DNA from 3 places in the Mycolicibacterium aurum genome. Region 2 is predicted to be linked to each of the others. Evidence: predicted binding sites of a transcription regulator. Region 2 holds the regulator's gene; each other region holds the start of a gene.
The links. Region 2 encodes LexA, which represses DNA repair genes until DNA is damaged. Its sites were predicted from a motif close to CGAACANNTGTTCG; they were not measured.
Positions count from the first base shown of each region.

Region 1: a site for LexA is predicted at 1,201-1,214, ahead of EL337_RS16065 (HNH endonuclease signature motif containing protein). Genes of this name have one in related genera too.
Region 3: a site for LexA is predicted at 1,355-1,368, ahead of EL337_RS29310 (DUF222 domain-containing protein). Genes of this name have one in related genera too.

Region 1 is NZ_LR134356.1:3,420,983-3,424,257, reverse strand. It holds gene EL337_RS16070 (glycosyltransferase) at 1-959, opposite strand, end outside; gene EL337_RS16065 (HNH endonuclease signature motif containing protein) at 1,219-2,673, shown strand; gene EL337_RS16060 (PHP domain-containing protein) at 2,708-3,275, opposite strand, start outside.
Region 2 is NZ_LR134356.1:2,361,357-2,364,631, forward strand. It holds gene EL337_RS11265 (sunset domain-containing protein) at 1-904, shown strand, start outside; gene lexA (transcriptional repressor LexA) at 935-1,633, opposite strand; gene EL337_RS11275 (hypothetical protein) at 1,868-2,335, shown strand; gene nrdR (transcriptional regulator NrdR) at 2,498-2,962, shown strand; gene EL337_RS11285 (PhzF family protein) at 2,972-3,275, opposite strand, start outside.
Region 3 is NZ_LR134356.1:4,443,849-4,447,123, forward strand. It holds gene EL337_RS29305 (HNH endonuclease signature motif containing protein) at 1-478, opposite strand, end outside; gene EL337_RS29310 (DUF222 domain-containing protein) at 412-1,350, opposite strand; gene EL337_RS20800 (adenylate/guanylate cyclase domain-containing protein) at 1,485-2,621, opposite strand; gene EL337_RS20805 (DNA-deoxyinosine glycosylase) at 2,646-3,152, shown strand; gene EL337_RS20810 (AraC family transcriptional regulator) at 3,127-3,275, opposite strand, start outside.

The DNA.
Region 1 (3,275 bases), 1.1 Mb from region 2:
ACCATGTTGGCCGGCAACGTAATACGATCGGCCTGCGGCCCTTTGCTGACGATGAACCGGTGCCGGGTGGTGCCCAGGACGTCGACCAGCCGCTGCATCAGGCCGACGTCGGCGCCGCCCAGTGAACCGAGCGACAGGTAGATCAGCGCGCTGCCCTCGGGGCGCTCGGCGACTTCGGTGGGTACGACGTACTCCTCATCGGTCTCGCGCACGCTGGAGTCCATCCTGGTCCAGCTTGCATCCAGTGGGCGGACGTCCAGATAGTCGGCCTCGGCGGGATAGACGTAGAGGTTGGCCGCGGTGGTGCGCGGCATGAATTCCAACTCGGGAAGGGGTGCCGCTCCTTGCGCCTGCACCCACGCGTCGAAGTCTGTCCACATCGCGCGATGGGTGCGGTCGAATTCCGCGCGGTAGGAGTCCCATTGGCCGGGATCAGCGCTCGGCAGTCCCGAAAAGGGCGGCGGGACGCCGGGTCCGGGGACTTCGAGCGGGCTGCAGGAGACGATCCGCACAAAGGGGACGCCCGCGGTGGCCAGCGCCGGGAAGAGCACCACGTTGTCTTCGACGATGACGTCCGGACGGTGCTCGGCGATGATCTCGCGCAACCTCGGTTCGCAGTACCGTGCGCCGTCGATGAGTGCCTGATAGGTGGGTGCGATGAACGTGGAGAGTTGCTCGACAGTCGGCTTGCGGAACTCCGGTGCGGTCTCGGCGATGAAGTCGGTCCAGAACTTGCCAGGATCCTCGCCCGCGGTCTCGTCTCCGGCGGGCTCGGCGAGATCCACCAGTTCCTCTACGAAGCCGAATGCAGCAAGCTTGCCAGCCCACGAGCTTTCTGCGGCGAAGACGATTCGGTGGCCCCGCTGATGCAGGATCGACGCGAGCCCGATGCACTGATTGGTGGGTCCGTACGCCGATTCCGGCCAGAACATCACCGTCAATTGCCGATTCGCGGTCACGTTGGGTGTTCCCCTTCCGTTGGGAAGCCGTTGGGATCCTGTGCGCTTGTGAACGTAGTCGCTCGTCGAAGACCAAGAGTAATGTCGCCGCTGGATACGACATGGCTGACTGCGCCGGGCTTTCCCGCTGTCCGCCTGGCTCGTGTTCATTGAAACTCTGAATCTTCCTCTGTCACTTGGGTTTCTGTGGTCACAGGGGTTGTCCTGTGTCACAGGTTCGCGGTCGGGTTTGTCGGTGGGTCGAACTAGTGTTCGATGCATGGATGGGGTGTCGGAGGCGGTCGCGACCATCGGCGAGCAGCTCGCCGCTCTGACCAAAGCCTGCGACGAGCTGTCCCACCGCGAACTGGTTGCGCTGCTGGCGGAAGTAACCACGGTGATGCGGTCGGTGCCCGCGCTGGAACATCGCATCCTGGCCCGGCTGACCGCCGAGACCGAACCCTGCCGGTTGGGGGAGAAAACCTGGCCCGCAGTCCTGACCACGGCGCTGCGGATCACCAGCGCCGAGGCCAAACGCCGCATCGCCCGGGCCAAAGTACTGGGCCCACGCCGGAGCTTCACCGGCGAGCCGTTGCCGCCGCTGTGGGAATCGACCGCCGCAGCCCAAGCCCGCGGCGAACTCGACGTCGAACATCTGGAAGTGATCGAGCGGTTCCACAAAGCGTTGCCGTCCTGGGTGGATGTCGACACCCGCGCCGCGGCTGACGCTCAGCTGGCTGAGTTGGCGGCGGGGTTGACCCCGGAGACTCTTGATGCTGCTGCGAGGCGGTTGGTGGCGTGTATCGATCAGGACGGCCCTCCACCAAGCGAGGCCGACCGTGCCCGCCGGCGCGGAGTCCGGTTCGGGCCGCAACAATCAGATGGCTACAGCACTATCAGCGGCTGGGTGTCGGCCCAACTGCGCGCGGTGATGGAAGCGATCTTCGCCAAAGAAGCCGCCCCCGGACACAACATCCCCGACGAGGAACCCAACACCGACACCGACGTGCCTCAGGCCGAGGCCGATACGCCCGAGGCCGAGCCTGACGTGCCTGATGCCAACATGCCTCAGGCCGAGGCCGCACCTGCGGACAACAAGGACAGGTGTCCCGATCCCCGCCGCACCGATACCCGCACCGCGGCCCAGCGCAATCACGACGCCCTGCTCGCCCTGGGGCGCCGGGCGCTGGAATCCGGCGTTTTGGGCAGCCAAAACGGGTTGCCCGTCACCGTCATCGTCTCGACGACGCTGCAGGAGTTGGAAAAAGGCGCCGGCGTCGCGGTCACCGGCGGCGGCTCGCTGCTGCCGATGCCGGATCTGATCCGGATGGCCGCCCACGCGCATCACTACCTGTATGTCTACGACCAGCACACCGGCCAGTCCCTGTATCTGGCGCGGACGAAACGGCTCGCCTCCGCGGCGCAGCGGATCGTGCTGCATGCGCGCGACCGCGGCTGCACCCGCCCGGGCTGCAGCGCACCGGGATATTGGTGCCAAGCCCACCACGCCGTCACCGACTGGATCGAGGGCGGGCAGACCAACGTCGACGACATGACCCTGGCCTGTCCCCAAGACCACCGCATGCTCGACACCACTCAATGGCGTACCCGCAAGAACACGAAGAACCAGACCGAATGGCTGCCACCACCCGACCTCGATACTGGCCAGCACCGGGTCAACGGCTATCACCACCCCGAGCGATACCTCCTACCCGAGGACGACGACGGACCGTGAAAAGTGCTGTGCGACAAACCGGTTGGTTCGGGAATCAGCGTCGCCAGAAGTCGTATCGGTCGCGGCCCGGTTTGAAGCCGGCGTGCTCGACGATGTCCACCGCAAGTTCGAACTGGTCGCCGATCCGCTCGGGACGGTGGGCGTCGCTGCCGAAGGAGACTGCGTCGCCGCCTTCTTCCCACCACCACCGGATCAGCTCGACCGACGCCAGCGGCGAACGCGTGTTGATCTCCAGCGCACGCTCGGAGGCGGCCAGAGCGCGGAACACAGTGCGGTAGTGCTCTTCGAAGTCAGCTTCGCGGAACGCGCCTGCCCGTTCCTCCGGCCAGTACCGGCGCGGGTAGTCGCAGTGGGCCAGCACGGTGAACACGTCGGATACCTCGACCAGCGTCACCATGTCGGTGAAGTAGCGGTCCATCAACTCGTGCGCATCGAGTCGACCGAACAGCGCGGCATCGACCGATTCCAGCGTGCCCTGCAACGGAATCGCGTGCAGGCTGCCGAGCACCCGGTCGAACACGCCCGCGCCGAGCACGGACGCGACACTGGCCGGGAAGTAGTGTGGCTCACCGGCTTCGATGCCGGACAGGATGCGCAGCTGC
Region 2 (3,275 bases):
GGCGTCGGCGCAGTCCTCGGAGAACCCCGAGAATTCCGGACTCAAGTGGACGTGGTGGTGGCTGTTGGCCATCGTGCCGATCCTGCTGCTCGCCGGGCTGGTCGCCTTCGCGGTACTGCGCAGCCGCGCTCGCGGCGACCGTGCCGACGACACCTTCTCTGTTCCCGGACAGGACTACGACGCGCGCGACTATGAGCCCGAGTCGGCCGACGTGGGTGCGCAGGGCGTCCCCGACGACGGGGGCGACAGGGAGGATTCTCTGTTCGGGGACCGTTATGCCCGGGAAGGCCTGGGCTCGTTGGCGTCCGCGACTCCGGCCTCACCGCCTGCCGAGCAGTACACCCCGGAGCCGATGAGTTTCTGGGGCGCCCCTGCGTCACCCGAACCCGAAGCTGAGTCGCCCGATCAGCCAGAATTCGATCATCAGCAGGACGTCGAGCAGGAAGATCCGGACTCTGTCGACACGGCTCCGACGCGCGTGCTGACGGCGACCGAGGTGCCCACGCAGACCGACGGCGTGGGCACCGAGGCCGACGATCTGGCCGACGGCGTCGACGACGGGGCTGATGATCTGGGCGACGACTGGGACGACGGTGTGCCTGCCGAGCCGGAGCCACTGGTGGCCCCGGCCGTGGTGGACCCGGGGGAGCCGGCGCGCGATTCAATGACCGACACGGGGCGGCACGCGCGTATCGACATCGACGAGCCGATACCTCTTGGCACCGCGTTGCACATGCCCTACGACGACCCGACGGAGATGCCCGAGGGCTATCCCGTCAAGGCCGATACGAAAACCGGCCTGTACTGGACACCGGACAACGCCGACTACGCCGAGGCGCCCGTCGAAATCTGGTTCGCCAGTGAGGAAATCGCGCGCACCAACGGATTCATCCGCGGCGAGTGATCTGGCCCGGGCCGCCCGGAGGGCGTCCGGTCAGATCTTGCGGATGACGGTGACGACCTTGCCGAGCACGGCGGCCTCGTTGCCGGGGATGGGGTCGAACGCCGGGTTGTGTGGCATCAGCCAGACCTGACCCTTGGTGCGTTTGAACGTCTTCACGGTGGCTTCGCCATCGATCATCGCAGCGACGATGTCGCCGTTGTCGGCGACGCTCTGCTGGCGGATGACAACCCAGTCACCGTCGCAGATCGCCGCGTCGATCATCGATTCGCCGACCACCTTCAGCAGGAACAGCGACCCCTCGCCGACGAGCTCGCGCGGCAGCGGGAAGACATCTTCGACGGCTTCCTCGGCCAGGATGGGGCCACCGGCGGCGATCCTGCCCAGCACCGGCACGAAGGTGGGCTCCGGCAGCGAATCCGACCCGGCGACGTCGGTGGTCACCACGGGTGTCGCCATCTCGTCGGATCCGCGGACGTCGACCGCGCGGGGACGGTTGGGGTCGCGACGGAGGTAGCCCTTGCGCTCCAGGGTGCGCAATTGGTGGGCGACCGACGAGGTCGACGTCAGCCCGACGGCATCACCGATCTCCCGGATGCTCGGCGGGTAGCCGCGGCTCGTCACAGAGGTGCGGATGACGTCGAGGATGGTGCGCTGACGTTCGGTCAGACCCGTGTCTCGGCGCCGTGTCGGTCCTGCGCCGTCCGTGCTGTCACTGATGTCGTCGCTCATGAGCCCGAATGTAACCCGCGTCGCGTCAATAATCAAACATGTGTTCGAGGCGTGTCGGTGTCCGCTCGGGCGCCGCCCGGCCCCGGGCGCCGGCCGTCATCGGCCCTCGGTTTCTTGTCGGTGGGCTGCGTTAGCGTTCGCAACAGTTCGATCACATGTTCTATTCATCGAACACTTGATCGACTACTGTTCGAACACAGAAGCGAACGACCGCCCGGACCGAAAGGCAGACAGATGACCATTCTCGACGATCGTGAGACCTGGAACGAGTTCGAGCGCGCCCCCCGCCTGCAGGTGGGCGACGGTCGCGTGCGTGCTGTGCCCACGGCGCGCAGGGCGCGTTCACGCCGGCCCGCTGGTGCGCCGATGCGCCACCGCGGAACCGGTGTGCTGGTGTCGCGGGCGTCTCATCGCCGACCCATCACGCCGGCCACCACGGTGCTGCTCGCGCTCGTCGCCGCGGCGATCACGTTGTGGCTGGGCCTGGTCGGGCAGTTCGGTGGCGTGGTCGGCACCGAAGCCCAGATCCCGGGCCGCCTCGCGGTCGTCCAGGTGCACAGCGGTGAGTCGCTGCAGCACGTCGCGCAGCGCGTGGCGCCCGACGCCCCGGTCGCCGAGGTGGTCGAGCGCATTCGCGAGCTGAACAAGCTGGAGTCGGTGGCGCTGGACGCGGGGCAGACGCTCATCGCGCCGGTCGCCTGACCTCCATCGCCGCAGTATCAAACCGTCTGCTGCTCAAGCGTTCCGAGGACCGATCTGATGAGGTATGCATCGTGTGGACCGGCGGTCGGCCGTCCCCGGGTGGCGCAGGTAGGCTCGATGGCGTTCGAGGCGGTTGCCTGTCGGTGCGGCGAAGGAGCGGTGATGCACTGTCCGTTCTGTCGTCACCCCGATTCGCGTGTGGTCGATTCGCGCGAGGCGGACGAAGGCCAGGCGATCCGCAGGCGCAGGTCGTGCCCCGAATGCGGGCGCCGCTTCACCACCGTGGAAACCGCGGTCCTCGCGGTGGTCAAGCGCAGTGGCGTCACCGAGCCGTTCAGCCGTGAGAAGGTCATCCGCGGTGTGCGCCGTTCGTGCCAGGGACGCCAGGTCGACGACGACGCGCTGAACCTGCTGGCTCAGCAGGTCGAGGACGCCGTTCGCGCCACCGGTTCCCCGGAAGTGCCCAGCCACGAGGTGGGTCTGGCGATTCTCGGGCCGCTGCGTGAACTCGACGAGGTGGCCTATCTCCGCTTCGCCTCGGTGTACCGGTCGTTCTCGTCGGCCGAGGACTTCGAGCGGGAAATACAGGCCCTGCGTGCCCACCGCGAGATTCCGGCCCAGAGCTGAGCCGTCGGTTCAGTCGATCTGCCGCTGACCGTCGTCCACCACCCGCCCGGCCACCCGCACCCACCCGTCGGCGCTCCACGTGGTCTCGATGACCGAACCCTGTCCCTGCACGATCGTCAGGTCGCGGCTGAGGTACTCGGTGATCCGTACCGCTGCCGCCCCGGTCGCCTCGTCCTCGCGGATTCCGAGATGAGGAGCGAACATCCGGGACCTGATGGTGCCCGCTTCCCGGTCGATCCAGGTCCACAGGTAGTGCTCGGTCTCGGCGGCGTAGTCGTCGGGGTCGGCGTCGGCCAACTCGTCCAACGAACCG
Region 3 (3,275 bases), 2.1 Mb from region 2:
GCCATTCGGTCTGGTTTCTCTTGTTTCTTCGAGTGCGCCACTCGGTCTTGTCGAGCATCCGATGGTCTTGGGGACACGCCAGGCTCATGTCGTCGACGTTGGTCTGGCCGCCGTCGTTCCAGTCATCGACGGCATGGTGACCTTGGCACCAGTATCCGGGTGCGGTACACCCTGGCCGTGTGCAGCCGCGATCACGCGCATGCAGCACGATCCGCTGGGCGGTGCTGGCGAGGCGCTTCGTCCTGGCCAGATACAGGGATTGGCCGGTGTGCTTGTCATAGATGTAGAGGTAGTGATGGGCCGGGGCTGCCATCCGGATGAGATCCGGGATCGGAATGAAGCTTCCACCGCCGGTGACTGCGACCCCGGCACCCTTCTCCAACTCCTGCAGCGTGGTCGAGACGATCACCGTCACCGGAAGCCCGTTGTGCCGGCCCAGTTCCCCGGATTCCAGGGCCCGGCACCCGAGCGCGAGCAGGGCGTCGTGCTGGCGCTGAGCTTGGGTGCGGAGATCAGATCCGCAAGGATCCGGGAGCGGATCGTGGTCCTCGGCTGACGGTGACGGTTCCTCGTCACCCTCCTGTCCGTCGTCCGCTGTTGGGCCGTCGCCCTCGGGCGCTGTGTCGTCACTCGCCGGCGGGAGGTGTCGTCGGGGATGTTCTGTCCTGGTGCGGCTTCCTTGGCGAAGACGGCTTCCATCACGGCTCGGCATCGGGCCGACACCCACCCCGAGAAACTGCTGTACCCATCGGGTTGTTGCGGCCCGAACCGCACGCCGCGCCTGTGGGCCGGCCCCTGCTCGCACGGCTCGGGTCCGTCCTGGTCGATCATGCTCCGCAGACGGTCGGCGCAGGCTCGGAGTTCCTCTGGGCTCAGTCCCGATCCCAGCTCGGCCAACTGGGCGTCGGCTTCTGCACGCGTGCCGACATCGACCCACGAGGGCAGTTTCTTGTGGAACTTGGCGATCACCGCAATATGGGCGGCATCCAGCACGCCGCGAGCCTGCGCGGCCGCGGTGGATTCCCACAGGGGTGCCAGCGGTTGGCCGGTCAATCCGCGGCGTGGGCCCAGGGTTTTCGCCCGCTTCAGCCGCTGCGCAGCGTCGGCGCCACTGACCCGCAACGCGGTGGTCAGCACCTTCTTCCAGCTCGCCTCACCCAGGCGGGCCGGTTCGGTTTCGGCGATCAACCGCGCCAACGCGCGCTGCTCCACCGCGGGCACCGAGCGCGTCACCGTGGCCAGCCCGGCCAGCAGCCCGATCAGCTCGCGATGGGACACCTCGTCGCAGGCCTTGGACAGGACGGCGAGGTGCTCGCCCATCCCGGCCACCGCCTCCGACACCACATCCACATATCGAACACTAGTTCGAACGACCGACACCTCGGCCCGAAGATGTGACCACAGAAACTCAAGTGACAGAAGAAAATTCAGAGGTTGGCGAGGCTACCGCCACCGGGGAGCACGCCGACGATTCCCGTCCGAGATCACCGGGGCGGCGCCTCTCGCGGCTCTGCTCGCCGCGCCCTGAACGCCTTCACATCCGGCTTGATCCCCTTCAGGTGTTTCGCGCCGGCGAACGACCACGTGAACCGGTCGTCGTCACCGATCGCTTCATGGGTGGCCTCGGCCACCAGCACGGATCCCGGACGTGCCGCACTGGTCACCCGAGCCGCAAGGTTCACCGGGCTGCCGAACCAGTCACCCTCGCGGCTCACCGCCATGCCGGTGGCGAGTCCGGCGCGCAGCCGAGGAAAGCCGTCGTCACTGTCGGTGGCCTCGATGAGGTCCAGCACTGCGTCGAGCAGCGGCGCCGGTTCGGAGCTGACGAGCATCACCTCGTCGCCGATGGTCTTGATGAAACGCACCGGCCCGGTGGCGACCTCGCGCGTGAGATCGGCCAGCCGCTGCGACAGCTGTTCGAGATCCTCCGGCGGTAGCGCCTCCCCCAGGCTGGTGAAGCCGACGAGATCGGCGAACCCGATCGTCACCAGCCGCGCGCCGGGCAGATGGTGGCCTTCCGCTCGCTCTATCGCGTTCACAGCCTCGGTCTCGATCGCATGGCGTAGCTGGAGCAGCAGCACCTCTTCGACCATCGGCCCCAGCAGCGGCGCGACGTTACCGACAAGCGTCTCGGATGCCTTTGCGATCTCCAATTCCGTGACACCAGGCTGCATTACGGCGGCCAGCGCCGCGTAGCGCATCGCCTCAGCGGCACGGGCCAGCCCCTCGCCGAGCAGGCGGGCGATCTTGACGAGTTCGTCGGCGTCGATACCGACGGCCAGGATCTCGCGGGTGAACTTCGCCGCTTCGGCGTCGGCGCGCAGAAACACCTCGGCGTCCGGATCGTCGACCCTGGGCAACCCCATCGCCCGCTGAATTCGCTCGAACAACTCGAGATCGACGCCGGCCTTGCGCGCGGCCTGCCGGGCCGACACGTAGATGCCGTCGTCACCGATGACGCGTCGAGACCCCAGCAGCATCGGTGCCGGGGTACCGCGGATCTGCTCGACGCCGACGCCTCGTGCCAGAAGCCAGCGGATCAGCTCGGCACGCTCGGCGCGCGCTTCTCCGTCAAGGCCGTCCAGCAGCCCGGATGCTTCGAGATCGACGTCGTCGGCCACGTGCCCAACGTATACGGTCGCCAGATGACGTCGGCAACGCTGGAGAGCTTCCCGCCGCTCGTCGCCGCAGGCGCGCGGATTCTCATCCTCGGCAACATGCCCGGCGTCGCATCACTCGAGGCGCGGCAGTACTACGCGCACCCGCGCAACGCCTTCTGGCCCATCACCGGCGCACTGTTCGGCGTCGATCCCGGCGCGCCCTACAGCGCGCGCGTCGCCGCGCTGACGGCAGCGGGGGTCGCGGTGTGGGATGTACTGAAGCACTGCCGCCGGATCGGCAGCCTGGATGCCTCCGTAGAACCAGACAGCATGGTGCCCAACGACTTCGACGCGTTTTTCGCGGCCCATCCCGGAATCACACATGTCTACTTCAACGGCGCCGCGGCGGAGAAGAACTACCGTCGCCTGGTCATCGCAGGTGGCGCGCTATGCTACCGCCGGCTGCCGTCGACCAGTCCGGCGCACACCGCGCGGTACGACGCCAAACTGGCCGCGTGGCGGCAGATCACGTCCGACGCTGCCCGTACGTAGCGGCATACTCCCCCGGCGTGCATCCGAGCATCGCGCGAAAGTCGTTGATGAAGTGCGCCTGGTCATACCACCCCAGCCGGATCGCGAGATCGGCGTGGTCGACACCCGGGTCGGTCTCGATCG